3 regions of the Sphingomonas sp. SphC10 genome follow, and region 3 is predicted to be linked to each of the others. Evidence: riboswitches for the same ligand, from Rfam matches in the RefSeq annotation. Region 3 holds a riboswitch; each other region holds the start of a gene.
What was found. Region 3 has a riboswitch for cobalamin ahead of ACWKSV_RS14195 (TonB-dependent receptor). Riboswitches for the same ligand answer to the same signal wherever they lie in the genome.

Region 1: linked by a shared signal. The riboswitch ahead of ACWKSV_RS09290 (DUF1636 domain-containing protein) and the one ahead of ACWKSV_RS14195 (TonB-dependent receptor) in region 3 are both predicted to bind cobalamin.
Region 2: linked by a shared signal. The riboswitch ahead of ACWKSV_RS09400 (HoxN/HupN/NixA family nickel/cobalt transporter) and the one ahead of ACWKSV_RS14195 (TonB-dependent receptor) in region 3 are both predicted to bind cobalamin.

The regions. Positions count from the first base shown of each region.
Region 1 is NZ_CM168044.1:2,054,631-2,058,883, reverse strand. It holds gene cobS (adenosylcobinamide-GDP ribazoletransferase) at 1-640, opposite strand, end outside; gene ACWKSV_RS09300 (histidine phosphatase family protein) at 637-1,194, opposite strand; gene cobT (nicotinate-nucleotide--dimethylbenzimidazole phosphoribosyltransferase) at 1,191-2,201, opposite strand; gene ACWKSV_RS09290 (DUF1636 domain-containing protein) at 2,198-2,605, opposite strand; cobalamin riboswitch at 2,696-2,880, opposite strand; gene fumC (class II fumarate hydratase) at 2,982-4,253, shown strand, end outside.
Region 2 is NZ_CM168044.1:2,076,597-2,080,849, forward strand. It holds gene cobW (cobalamin biosynthesis protein CobW) at 1-535, opposite strand, end outside; cobalamin riboswitch at 717-916, opposite strand; gene ACWKSV_RS09400 (HoxN/HupN/NixA family nickel/cobalt transporter) at 942-1,997, opposite strand; cobalamin riboswitch at 2,169-2,370, opposite strand; gene ACWKSV_RS09405 (septal ring lytic transglycosylase RlpA family protein) at 2,489-3,046, shown strand; gene ACWKSV_RS09410 (hypothetical protein) at 3,137-3,703, shown strand; tRNA gene ACWKSV_RS09415 (tRNA-Pro) at 3,909-3,985, opposite strand; gene yajC (preprotein translocase subunit YajC) at 4,211-4,253, shown strand, end outside.
Region 3 is NZ_CM168044.1:3,083,037-3,087,289, forward strand. It holds gene ACWKSV_RS14170 (alpha/beta hydrolase-fold protein) at 1-130, opposite strand, end outside; gene ACWKSV_RS14175 (hypothetical protein) at 454-774, shown strand; gene ACWKSV_RS14180 (CsbD family protein) at 803-1,252, shown strand; gene ACWKSV_RS14185 (entericidin A/B family lipoprotein) at 1,311-1,457, shown strand; gene ACWKSV_RS14190 (hypothetical protein) at 1,546-1,863, opposite strand; cobalamin riboswitch at 1,952-2,172, shown strand; gene ACWKSV_RS14195 (TonB-dependent receptor) at 2,387-4,253, shown strand, end outside.

The sequences.
Region 1 (4,253 bases), 1.0 Mb from region 3:
CCGTCACCCCGCCCAGCTTGCGCCGGAACCAGAGCGACAGCGCCAGGATGACGAGCGGTGCGGTCGCCAGCGGCGGATAGAACAGGCCCAGCGCTAGGCCTGCGAGTATCCAGCCGATCATGTCGACCGGCCGCACCGCGCGGGCGACCATCGCGCCCAGCCCTCCGGGACGAAGCGGGGTCAACAGTCGCGCCCAGACCAGCGGCCCGACCCGCGCCGCCGCCGGGATCAGCGCGACCATCGGCCATGCGCCGAGCGGCAGGGCGTGGAGCAGCACCAACTTGGCGATCAACTGCATCGCCAGCGCGACTACGCCGAAGCTGCCGATATGCGGATCGGCCATTACCGCCAGCAAGCGCGAACGATCGCCATGCGCCGCGCCCAGCCCGTCGGACAGGTCGGCCAGCCCATCCAGATGCAGCGCCCCCGTCGCCCAGACCCAGGCAATCAGTGCCGCCAGCGCGCCCGTCCACGGATCGATGCGCGCGCCCAGCCAGCCTGCGCCCGCGACGATGATTCCGATGACCAGCCCCGCCACCGGGTAGAGCCGGATGGCGCGTGCGAAATCCGCTTCGTCCGCCTCGACGCGCGGCATGGGCAAGCGGGTCAGGAAGCCCAGCGCGACGATCAGTGCCTTCATGCCGTCGCCAGCCCCGTCACCTGCGCGCTGCGCGGCGTGCCGTCCCACACCTCCAGCGTGACCAGCGCGGCATAGGGCAGCGCGAACGACCATGTCGCGCGCAGGTTGAACCCGCACAGGACATGCAGCGCTGCGCGGATCGCGCCGCCATGGGTGACGACCAGGGTCGGCTCGGGGGACAGATCGGCGATGGCGCTTCGCACACGGGCGACCAGATCGGACCAACGCTCGCCACCCGGTGGCGGGGCGGCATCGGGATCGTCCCAGAAGCGGGCCAGCGCCTCCGGCTCGATGTCCCCCGCCGCCAGCCCGTCCCAGTCCCCGAAATCCAGTTCCCGCCAGCGCGGATCGATCTCGGCCGGACCGATCGCCTCGGCACAGGCGCGCGCGCGCGACAGGTCGGAGGCGATGCGGCGGGTGACGTCCAGCCCATCCGCCCGCGCGACACAGGCCGCGATGCCCCCGGCCGTGGCCGGGCTGTCGGTGCGGCCCAGCATCCGCCCCGTCAGCTCGGGCTCGCCGTGACGGAGCAGATGCAGGCGAAAGCCGGTCACGCGCCCGCGATGCCCGCCTCGGCAAAGGTCGCGATGCCGTCATGCGCCGCGATCGCGGAACGGATGACCTGCACCGCGACCGCCGCGCCACTCGCCTCGCCCAGCCGCATGCCCAGCGACAGGATCGGCTCCAGCCCCAGCCGGGCGAGCAGCAGGACATGGCCCGGCTCGGCCGAACAATGGCCCGACAGGCAATGTGCGCTGATCGCCGGATTGGCATGGGCCAGCGGCGCGACGGCGGCGGTGCCGATAAAGCCGTCGAGCACGACCGGAATCCGCTTGTGCCGCGCGGCCAGCACTGCGCCCGCCATCGCCGCGATCTCGCGCCCGCCCAGGCGGCGCAGGATTTCGAAGGCGCTGGTCAGATGTTCGCGGTGCAGTGCGAGGCCCTCGGCCACCACCGCCGCCTTGCGCTGAACGCCCTGCGCATCGACCCCCGTGCCCGGCCCGACCCACAGGGCCGGGCCGCCCCCGAAACTGGCGGCGGCGAGCGCGGCGGCGGCGGTGCTGTTGCCGATCCCCATCTCGCCCAGCACGAGAAGGTCGGCCTCGCCCACCGCCTCGGCCCCGGCGGACAGCGCGCTCAGGCACTCTTCCTTGGTCATCGCGGGAGCGGTCGTGAAGTCGGCGGTCGGTCGGTCGAGGTCGAGCGGTACCACGGCCAGTTCCAGCCCTGCCGCCGCCGCCAGCGCGTTGATCGCGGCCCCTCCGGCGGCGAAATTGGCGACCATCAGTTCCGTCACCTCGGCCGGAAAGGCGCTGACCCCGCGCGCGGTGACGCCGTGATTGCCCGCGAAGATGACCACGCGGCCGCGCTCGATCCGGGGCCGCTCGACGCCCTGCCATCCGGCGAGGAAGATCGCGATGTCCTCCAGGCGGCCCAGCGAACCCGGCGGCTTGGTCAACTGGCCCTGTCTCGCGCTTGCGGCGGCGCGGGCCTGGTCGTCGGGCCGGGGCAGGGTGGCGAGTGCCGTCTCGAACGCGGCGATGTCGGGGAAAGCGGTCATTCGACGACATATCCTTCGGGGGGCGTGCGGGTGAGGAAATGGCCTTTCACCCCTTGCGGCCATTGCTTGTAGGGCACCTGTCCCCAGTCGCTGTCGGCATAGGCGCGGGCATAGTCCAATATGGCGCGCGCGGCGTCGTCATCGGGGGTGAACTTGCCCATGACGTATCCGACCTTGCCGGGGCAGCGCAGATGGACGGTGCAGAAGGACTGGCAGGCGAAGAGACAGGGCATCTCCTCGACCGCGACCTCGGCATAAGCAGGGTCGGACGCCTGCACCCGGCGCAACGCCTCGACCAGCAGCGCGCCGCCGCGCTGGCCCTGGTCGTTTTCGCGCGCCTCGTCGGACAGGCGGCAGGTGTTGCAGGCGACCACGGCGGGGCCGTTCGCGGCGGGCTTCAGCATGAAAAGGGCTCGTACATCGGGCAAGTCTCCAAAGGCGCTGTCGCCGCGCGAGGGGAAAGCCCCGTTCCGTCCGGTACACCCTGACCAGCCGAAGGACGACCACGACGGGCAGGTCTCCTGGCTCGCGGGTCGGGGCCGGTCCGCCGCCTTCTCGGGGATTAGCCCAATGGCGTCGTGGCGGGCGGCTCGCCGCTTACAGTTGCAGGGGCAGCCGGGGTGTCGCACCCCATTCCCTTTTCATCCTCTTTCGAGGAACCTGTCGCGAGGGCGGCGATAGGCGGGCAGGGGCCGGGTGGCAAGCGTCGTGCCCTCGTCCGTCGGCGTCGCGGTGACTATATGGGTGGAACCCCTGACCCCATCGGTGAGTCCCTGTCGCATGACCCAGAACGCCACCACCCGCACCGAAACCGATTCGATCGGCCCCATCGAAGTTCCCGCCAGCGCCTATTGGGGCGCGCAGACCGAGCGCAGCCTGGAGAATTTTCCCTTCGGCGCGCGCGAGCAGATGCCGATCGGTATCGTCCATGCCCTCGCCATCGTGAAGAAGGCGGCGGCGCGGATCAATCGCGCCCATGGCCTGGCGGCGGACAAGGCCGATGCGATCGAGGCGGCGGCGCAGGAGGTGATCGACGGGCGCCATGACGAGCAGTTCCCGCTCGTCATCTGGCAGACCGGCTCCGGCACCCAGTCCAACATGAACGCAAACGAGGTGATTGCGGGCCGCGCCAACGAGATGCTGACGGCCAAGCGCGGCGGCAAGTCGCCGGTCCACCCCAATGACGATGTGAATCGCGGCCAGTCGTCCAACGACACTTTTCCGACCGCACTCCACGTCGCCGCCGCGATTGCCGTGACGAGGCAGCTTTTTCCCGCCCTCGACCGGCTCCATGCGGCGCTGGAGGCCAAGGCGAAGGAATGGGATTCGATCGTCAAGATCGGCCGCACCCATTTGCAGGACGCGACCCCGCTGACCCTGGGCCAGGAATTTTCGGGCTATGTGCAGCAACTCGCCAATGCCCGCGACCGGATCGAGGGGACGCTCCACCGCAACATCCTGCCGCTCGCGCAGGGAGGGACGGCGGTCGGCACCGGGCTGAACGCGCCGAACGGCTTTGCCGAGGCGATCGCAGCGGAGATCGCCGAGGTGACCGGTCTCGACTTCGTGACCGCGCCCAACAAGTTCGAGGCGCTGGCCAGCAATGACGGGCTGGTCGACCTGCATGGGACGCTGAATGTCCTGGCCGTGGCGCTGACCAAGATCGCCAACGACATCCGTTTGCTAGGCTCCGGCCCGCGCTCGGGGCTGGGCGAGCTGGAACTGCCCGCCAACGAGCCGGGCAGCTCGATCATGCCGGGCAAGGTCAATCCGACCCAGTGCGAGATGCTGACCATGGTCGCCGCGCAGGTGATCGGCAACAATGCCGCCGTCACGGTCGGCGGGCTTCAGGGGCATCTGGAGCTGAACGTCTTCAAGCCGCTGATCGGGGCGAACGTGCTGCGCTCGATCCACTTGCTGTCGGTCGGGATGGAGAGTTTCGCCGAGCGGACGGTCGAGGGGATGACGGTCAATCGCGACCGGATCACCGAGTTGCTCGACCGTTCGCTGATGCTGGTGACGGCGCTGGCGCCCGAGATCGGTTACGACAAT
Region 2 (4,253 bases), 1.0 Mb from region 3:
CGGCGCAAGCCAGCTGGTCCTCGAACACCTCCGACAGTGGCGTTTCATGATCGAGGCTGGGGTCGGCGGCGCGCTGCGCCTCGACCGCGTCGAGATCGGGGGCGAAGCGGCCCGCCGCGACGGCCTCGGCATCGGCCAGCGCCACCACGCCGTCGACGGTAATGCGCGAGCGGATGGCGGGCCAGTCAAAGGCCTTCAGCAGCGGCTTGGGGAGCGCCAGACCCGAGGTCTCGATCAGGATGTGATCGGGGCGCGGCTCCATCGCGAGCAGCTTCTCGACCGTGGGGATGAAGTCGTCGGCGACGGTGCAGCAGATGCAGCCGTTCGCCAGCTCGACGATATTCTCCGCCGGGCAATCGGGGATCGCGCAAGATTGAAGGATGTCGCCGTCGACGCCCAAAGTGCCGAATTCGTTGACCACCACCGCCAGGCGACGGCCGCCCGCATGGCGGATCAGATGGCTGATAAGCGTGGTCTTGCCCGCGCCCAGAAAGCCGGTGACGATGGTGACGGGGACCTTGGAAAGGTCACGCATGGTAATTCTCCGACGCGCCGGACGAGCGAGCGCGGACGCGGGGCCGATCGCCGGAGCGGTGACGGACGGGCGCGCGACATGCGTCCACCCCGCTGAACCGGCGACCGATGCGGCCCCGGCCGCATGGCTTCGTCGCTCCCCGACGGAGAACCGTGCCCCGACCACCCCCTGGGTCCAGGCAAGAGCGACCATGACGCCGGCAGGTCTCCTGGCTCGCGGGTCGAAGCAAAAGGATGCGCCTTCCCGGATCACTCCAGTGGCCGTGCCCTCATAGGAGCACCAGCATCGCTCGCTCACCGCTTACAGTTGCAGGGACAGCCGGGGATTTGCACCCCATTCCCGTTTAAAGCCCTTGCGGGCACCGGCGCGATCTTCGGACGGCTTATCACCCTCCGATCAGCGGCATTTATCCCGCCGCGCCGGGCTTGGCAATTCGCGCCTCCATCGCCGCGAACCCGCGCCAGCGATAGAGGAGGAAGCTCGCGCCCCAGCACAGGACGAACAGCCCGACGATGGCGAAACCCAGCACGTTGAAATGCTCGGCCAGCGCACCCGCATAACGGAACGGCCCGGCCGTCCAGCCGAACCGCTCGGCGAGCAGCGCGGTCGCCTGGATGCCGCCGATCACCAGCGCGACCAGCGCCGAGACCAGAGTGATCGTCATGTTGTAGTAGAGCTTGCGCAGCGGATGGACGAACGCCCACTCATAGGCACCCAGCATCACCAGCCCGTCGGCGGTGTCGATCAACGCCATGCCGACCGCGAACAGCACCGGGAATACCAGGATCGTCGCCAGCGACACGCCGTCCGCCGCGTGCGAACCCGACAGGCCGAGGATCGCCACCTCGGTCGCGGTGTCGAAGCCCAGCCCGAACAGGAACCCCAGCGGCGCCATGTGCCAGCTCCGCCGGATCAGCCGGAACAGCGGCCCGAACAGACGCGACAAAGGCCCCTGCCCCGAAAACATCATGTCGGCATCGGCTTCCGCCATCGGTTCGCCCCGCGCGACACGGCGGAAACGGGTCCAGACATCGCGCAGGATGATCAGGTTCATGATCGCGATGGCGAACAGGAAACTCGCCGAGACGATGGTAGCGATGGTCCCGCCGCTCTGGCCGAACGCCTCGAAGTCGGACAGGGTGCTGGCGGCCAGCGCCACGGTGGTCGCCGCGATCAGGACGATGGCGGAATGGCCGAGAGCGAACCACAGGCCGACCGCGATCGGCCGCTGGCCGTCCTGCATCAGCTTGCGCGTGACATTGTCGATGGCGGCGATGTGATCGGCATCGACCGCATGGCGCAGCCCCAGGCTATAGGCGAGCAAAGCCGTGCCGAGCATCAGGCTGTTGCCCGCAAAGACGCTCAGCGCCCAACCCCAGACGGCGATATTCACGACGATCAGCGCGCCCATCAGCAGGGTGACGCGACGCTTCAACGATGGTCGGGCGGAAACTTCGGACATGGGCGGATCATGCCTTAACGGCGCCGTTGCGACTCAGGCCGACCTTCCGCTGTCGCGGTCGTCCCCCACCTTCGACGGGCGCACGCCGGGCCGGGTTCCAATTCAGGTCGCCCTATGGCGTCGCTCGCATGATACAATATATCCTGGCCATGACCATCCCCTGGATCGCGGCAAGAGCGACTCGCATCGGCAGGTCTCCTGGCTTGCGGGTCGAAGCGTCGGCAATGCGGCCTTCCCGGATCACTCCAGTGGCTGTTCCCTGTTGCAGGAACCGGCATCACGCGCTCACCGCTTACAGTTGCAGGGACAGCTATGGATTTGCACCATATTCCCGTTTGAAGCCCCGAGGGGCACCGATGCGATAGTCCGGCGGCGTGGCTGAAAGCCGCTGCCGGTCGGCACGGGGATAGTCTGCGCCGAACGGACACGCAAACGGCTTTATACCACCGCGCCGTAAGCCTAATCGACAGGCTATGGTGGTTTGGAAAGCGATGCGCCGATGGACACCGGCGGCGGCCTGCCTGGTCGCGGCCTGTTCGGGTGGCAATTACCGGCCGGTCAGCGATTTTCCGGTGCGGATCGGCAAGCCCTATACGGTGCGGGGCATCACCTATGTCCCCGCCGAGGACACGACCTATGACATGCTCGGCTATGCCAGCTGGTATGGCGGCGAATCAGGCAAGCGCACCGCCAACGGCGAACGTTTCCGTCCCGGCTGGGCGACGGCGGCGCACACCACCCTGCCCCTGCCCAGCTATGTCGAGGTGACGGCGCTCGACACCGGGCGGCGGATCATCGTGCGGGTCAACGATCGCGGGCCGTTCGCGGGATCGTCGCGGATCATCGACCTGTCGCGCGGCGCCGCCGAACAACTCGGCCTGCGCGCGGTCGGCAAGGCGGCGGTGCGGGTACGCGTCGTCGAGCCGGACGAAAAGGACCGCGAACGCCTGCGCCACGGCAAGGCGGCGCGGCCATTGCCTCCGGTTTCGGATGCGGTACGAGCGAATTTGCTGTCGCAAATCGCGGTGGCGGGAATGGCAGTTCGGTAGAGGCGGCGGCTTTCGCCCAATAGCGGACATCGGCTGCGACGTCTGTTTCGCCTGATTGCGGAAGGTACATATCCCTCTTAGCGTACGAGCATGGACAGGCGGCTCTTCGCAGCTTCTTTAGCAATTGCCGGCTTGCTCGGCGGGTGTTCGGCATCGGCCGAGCGGCAATTAGAGGGGCGGGTCTTTGACATTCCCGAGGCAAACGCCATTTTGGAAAACGATGCGCCGTTCTTCCTTCCAGCACTCGATCCACGCGACGGGTTCTCGTTTTATCTTAATCCCGGAGCGCTCCTACCTGACCTGAACCTAGTGGGGGTGGCGAGCAAGCAGCGTATGTGTGCCCGTGCGGCGGGAACGGCGGCGCGCATCAACTCGACCGTTTGCGCAACTAGTCCGCTTTCGTGGCGTGGCCAGCCGCTGCGCAGAGTAAGTGATGGCGTTTTCTGGACGTATGATTTGCCAGCCGAGACTGGTCAGAAGCCCCCTCGGTCGCTGGCGAGTTGCTTCACGATGGAAAACTCGCAGGCGGGGCTCTGCACGGCCAGTTTGCCGTATGGTGACCTCGTGCTCACAATCCATTTTCGGGACAATCAGATCGCCTCGCTTCAGGACCTGTACGATCAATCGGCTGCAAGCTTATGGAAGTGGGAGCGCTGAAAGCGATCGGTAGGTTCTGCGTCGCCACGCTCCAAAGCTGCCGGACCGGGTTCCACCTATAGCCGCCATTTAGCTTGGATCGCTTTGATCCGCCGTGAAGCCAAACCTCCCGCGCTTCACTCCACGGTGAAAGCAGAAAACGCCAGAAACGAAAAAAGCGGGCTTTCGCCCGCTTCGTCCTCGTCCACCGATGTCAGTAGAAGATTGGTCGGGGCGACAGGATTCGAACCTGCGACCCCCACACCCCCAGTGTGATGCGCTACCAGGCTGCGCTACGCCCCGACCGAGCGGCGGCCTCTAGGCGGGTTTTCTCCGCGATGCAAGCCTTGATGTTGCGATACTGCCGACACCACATCCGCCTCTCCATTGCGCCTGTCCGCCTGCGATGGTAGCGGGCAGGCTATCCGACATGGGGGCTTGTCGATCGTCAACGGTCGGCCGGTACCCGTGCCCATTCAGCATAGACGGGTCCGAATGTTCATTCCCATCACCGCCCCAGTCGCCGCGATGGCAGCCGCATCCGGCGCCGCCGCATCGAGCGGAGCCGCCT
Region 3 (4,253 bases):
CAGGCTGGTTGAGCGAGGAGGGGCGAAAATCCTCGATTACCGCCGGTGGGGCGGTTTGAGGCGTGGTCTGAGCAGGGGCCATGGACGCGGCCATCGTCACCGTTAAGGCAGCCGCCAACAGGAGCTTCATCGATCATCCTCCCTCGTCATCCGTTGGTTCATTTCGACCATGTCGGAGAGGGGAAGGTGCCGTTTATGGCCGGATCACACAAGGCGGTTTGGCAAAAAACGTCGTCAAGACAGAGGCTTGTCGATGAAATCCTTTGCGGTGCCGCCACGTTCATCAATGGCGTGATGGTGCAGGCATCCCGGCGCATATGCCCGCCAGCGGCTCGAAACTGGTCCAAGACTACCAACCATTCCTGCAAAAATACCAGGAACGGCTTAACTTATCATAAGTTGTACCCGGCCAGATCGGTCGCATTTCGCCGCCGGTCGCATGGGAGCAACCGGGTGGCCAAAATCCTCGCAAGTATCGGCATCGCGCTCGTCGCGGTGGCGTGCACCCCGCCCTCGACGCGGATCGCCACCGGGCTGGAGCGCTATGGCCTGGACAGCCAACGTTCGACCTGTGTCGGCCAGCGGCTGGAGCGCAACCTGTCGCTGGGGCAGTTGCAACAGCTTGGTAATGCCGCCGCGGCCTATCGCCGTGACGATCCCAATCCCGGCCAGCTGACCGCAGGCGATCTGATCCGGGTCGCGGGCGAGATCAAGGACCCGAAGATCGCACTGGAAGTCGGCAAGGCCGCCGCCACCTGCGGCGTGGCTCCCTGACGCCCTTTCCTTGCATTTTCGGAAACGAATGATGAGCACGCATGCACTGCACGGCAATGCGCGCCATTTCGGTGGCAAGCTGGAAAAGACGATCGGCGATGCGGTCGACAGCCGCGACTGGAAGGTGGCGGGCGTCACCGATCAGGTTGCGGGCAGCGCGGAGCATCTTTTCGGTCGTGCCCAGTCTGTCGCGGGCGAGGTGGCGGATGCCACCCCCAGCCTGATTGAGGAAGCGCGCGAGCGGATCGGCGACGCCACCGATCGGTCGGTCGCGGCCGCGCGGCGCGCCCAGGTGAGTCAGGCCGAGGCCGACTTCGTTCAGACCAAGAACGAAGCGGTCGCCAAGGCCAAGCAGGCCGCCGATGCCGCCGCCGGGGCCGGTGCCAAGACCTCGTTCCTCCTGGTGCTCGCGCTGCTAGTCGGCGCCGGTGCCTCCGCCTTTGGCGCAACGGCGGCCAGCCGCCGTCGTCTGCGCTGAGTACCCGCGGCGGGCCGGCGTACCGGGCCCGCCGCATCCCCTTTTCGAGGAGATCGTCATGACCAAGAAGATCGCTCTGGGTGCTACCCTGTTCGCCGTCCTGACCCTGTCGGCCTGCAACACCGTGAACGGCGCGGGCCGCGACCTGCGTTCGGCCGGTGCGGCGGTGTCCGACGCCTCGGGCCAGGACAAGCCCAAGAAGTAAATTCTGATCATTCCTCCCCTGCAGGGGGGAGGACCATCCGCAGGATGGTGGAGGGGTGTCCTGCTCTCGAGAGGGCGACCTCCCTCCGTCAGGGCTTCGCCCTGCCACCTCCCCTACCAGGCGAGGATTTCTTCATGGTTTCAGGCGGCGCATCCGCCTCGACCAGTTCGACGACCTCGAAGCGATACCCGACCCAGCCGCGCTGTCGCACCGCTTCCGCCATGGCGGCATCGTTCGCCATCGCCGCCTTGCGCGACTTGGCATGGCCCCAGAAGACTTCTGTCCTGCCCCCGCCCAGATCGGCGACGATCCGCCAATAATGGGTGAAGGGCTGCGATGTCGGGCCGATCGTCTTCACATAGCCATCGGGCATCGTCGCGATCAGATAACGGTTCCTGCGTGCCATGCCGCCGCCATAGCGCAAGGACGCCGCGACCTCATCCCGCTTGACGCCCTCCATCGCCGCCGCGTAGCGATACGGGGCCGGAATGATCCGGCGATATGATCGCGCCGGTTCTCCCGACAAGGGAGATTAAAAGGGAACACGGTGAGGGGCGCAGGCCCTAAATCCGCGGCTGTCCCTGCAACTGTAAGCGGTGAGCGGCGATGCACGGATCGGCCATGGGCGCGATCCAGCCACTGGGGCAACCTGGGAAGGCGCATCCGTCCGCGACGACCCGTGAGCCAGGAGACCTGCCGGCGTCAGGTCGCTCATGCCCGGTCCAGGGGATGGTCGAGGCTAGGTCTGTTCCGACGAGCGACGCCATAAGTGGCGGAGGCGCATGGGTGGCCCTGTGGAATGCGGAAAACGGCGTGCCGCACGCAGGGCACCTGGCTGCCCGAAATCGGGCGGCAAGGCCTCGGCTTGTTCGCGACAAGACGCTATGGGCTTTGAAATGATATATCGTAACAGATTCAGACAGGTCCCTATGGTCCTGTGGGGTGGCGCGGCGCTTCTGCTGGGGGCGGCGCAGGCAGGGGCGCAAAAGGCCGAGGAGCAGGGGGGCGACGCCACCGTGCTGGTGATCGGCACGCGGGAGAAACAGGCGCTCGACACACCCAATGCCACCGGCAGTCGCCTGGGCCTGACACCGCTGGAGACGCCCGCCAGCATCGCCTCGCTCGATGGCGGTACGATCCGCGCGCGCGGCGATGTGTCGATCGTCGAGGCGGAGACGCGTGCGCCCGGCCTGTCGAGCGTCGCCAATCCGGGCAATGGCGGCACCGCGCTGGCCGCGCGCGGCTTTTCGGGGCAGGGATCGGTGCTGCAACTGGTCGACGGCGTGCGGTTGTTCCCGGCGGCGGGGACGATCACCTTTCCGACCGATCCCTGGATGGTCGAGCGGATCGACGTACTGGGCGGCCCTGCCTCGGTCCTTTACGGGCAGGGCGCACTGGGCGGCGCGGTCAATGCCGTGATGCGCGCGCCCAGTGCGCAGACCCATGGCCAGGCCGAGATCGGCTATGGCGGGCAGGACAGTTTCCGCGCCGCCGCCGGGCAGGGCGGGCCGCTGACCCCGACCCTCGGCTACCGCGTGGATGCCAGCTATCGCCGGTCGGACGGTTATGTCGATCGGGGGCGTTCGGACAGTGTCGCGCTGTCGGGGACGCTGCGCTGGACGCCGTCCTCCGAACTGGCGGTGACGGTGCGCGGCGATCATGGCGACCAGCGGCCCATGACCTATTTCGGCACCCCGCTGATCGACGGGCGGCTCGACCTTCGGGTGCGGGACCGCAACTATAATGTCGGCGACGGGCGGATGCGGTTCCGCGACGACCGCGCCTCGATCCGGGTCGACTGGACGCCGAGCAATGCGGTCAGTTTGTCCAACATCGCCTATGTCCTGACCAGCGACCGTTTCTGGCGCAACCTGGAGAATTATTGCTGGGTCGTTGCGAGCGGCGCGTGCGCGGACGGATCGACGGGCATTCCGGCCACGATCCGGCGGAGCAGCAATTACGGCATCCGCCACGACCTGACCCAATGGGGCGATCAAGCCAGCGTGACGTGGCGCACGGGACTCGCGCCGGGCATCGCCAACGCGCTGGTCGTCGGGGTGGACGCCAATCTGGTCCGCTTCACCCATGAGAACGACTTCGGCTCGGTCGAGCAGGTCGATGCGGTCGATCCCTTCGCCTTCGATCCCGGCCGTTTCCTCGATACGCAGGGAATCGCCCCGCGCTACCGCACCCGCACCACCGCGCTGGCGGTGTTTGCCGAAGATCGGGTGACGCTCGGCCCGAAATGGTCGGTGGTCGGCGGCGTCCGTTACGAGGTGGACAATGTCCGTCGTTGGACCGTCGCCATGCCGGATCGCTTCGTGCTGGAAAAGACGTTCCGCAACGCGACATGGCGCGCGGGGCTGGTCTATCAACCGGTGCCGACCCTGTCGCTCTATGCGCAATATGCTACGGGCGTCGATCCGCTGGGCACGCTGACCACCGTATCGACCGGGCAGGTGCAGTATAGCAACGCGCGCGGAAATCAGGTCGAGGCGGGGGCCAAGTGGCTGTTCGCGAACGGCCATGGCACCGCCACGCTGGCGGCCTATCGAATCGTCAAGACCGGGCTTCTCGCCCAGCGCACGCTGGCGAGCCCCGTCGAGCAGGTCGGGCAGCGATCGTCGCAGGGCGTCGAGGCGGCGGTGACGCTCGATCTGCCGCAGGGCTTCGGGATCGACGCAAACGGCACGCTACTGGATGCGCGGTTCGACGATTTCCGCTCCGGCGGCGTGGATTATAGCGGCCGCACCCCGCCGAACGTGCCCGAGGTGCTGGCCAATCTCTGGCTGCGCT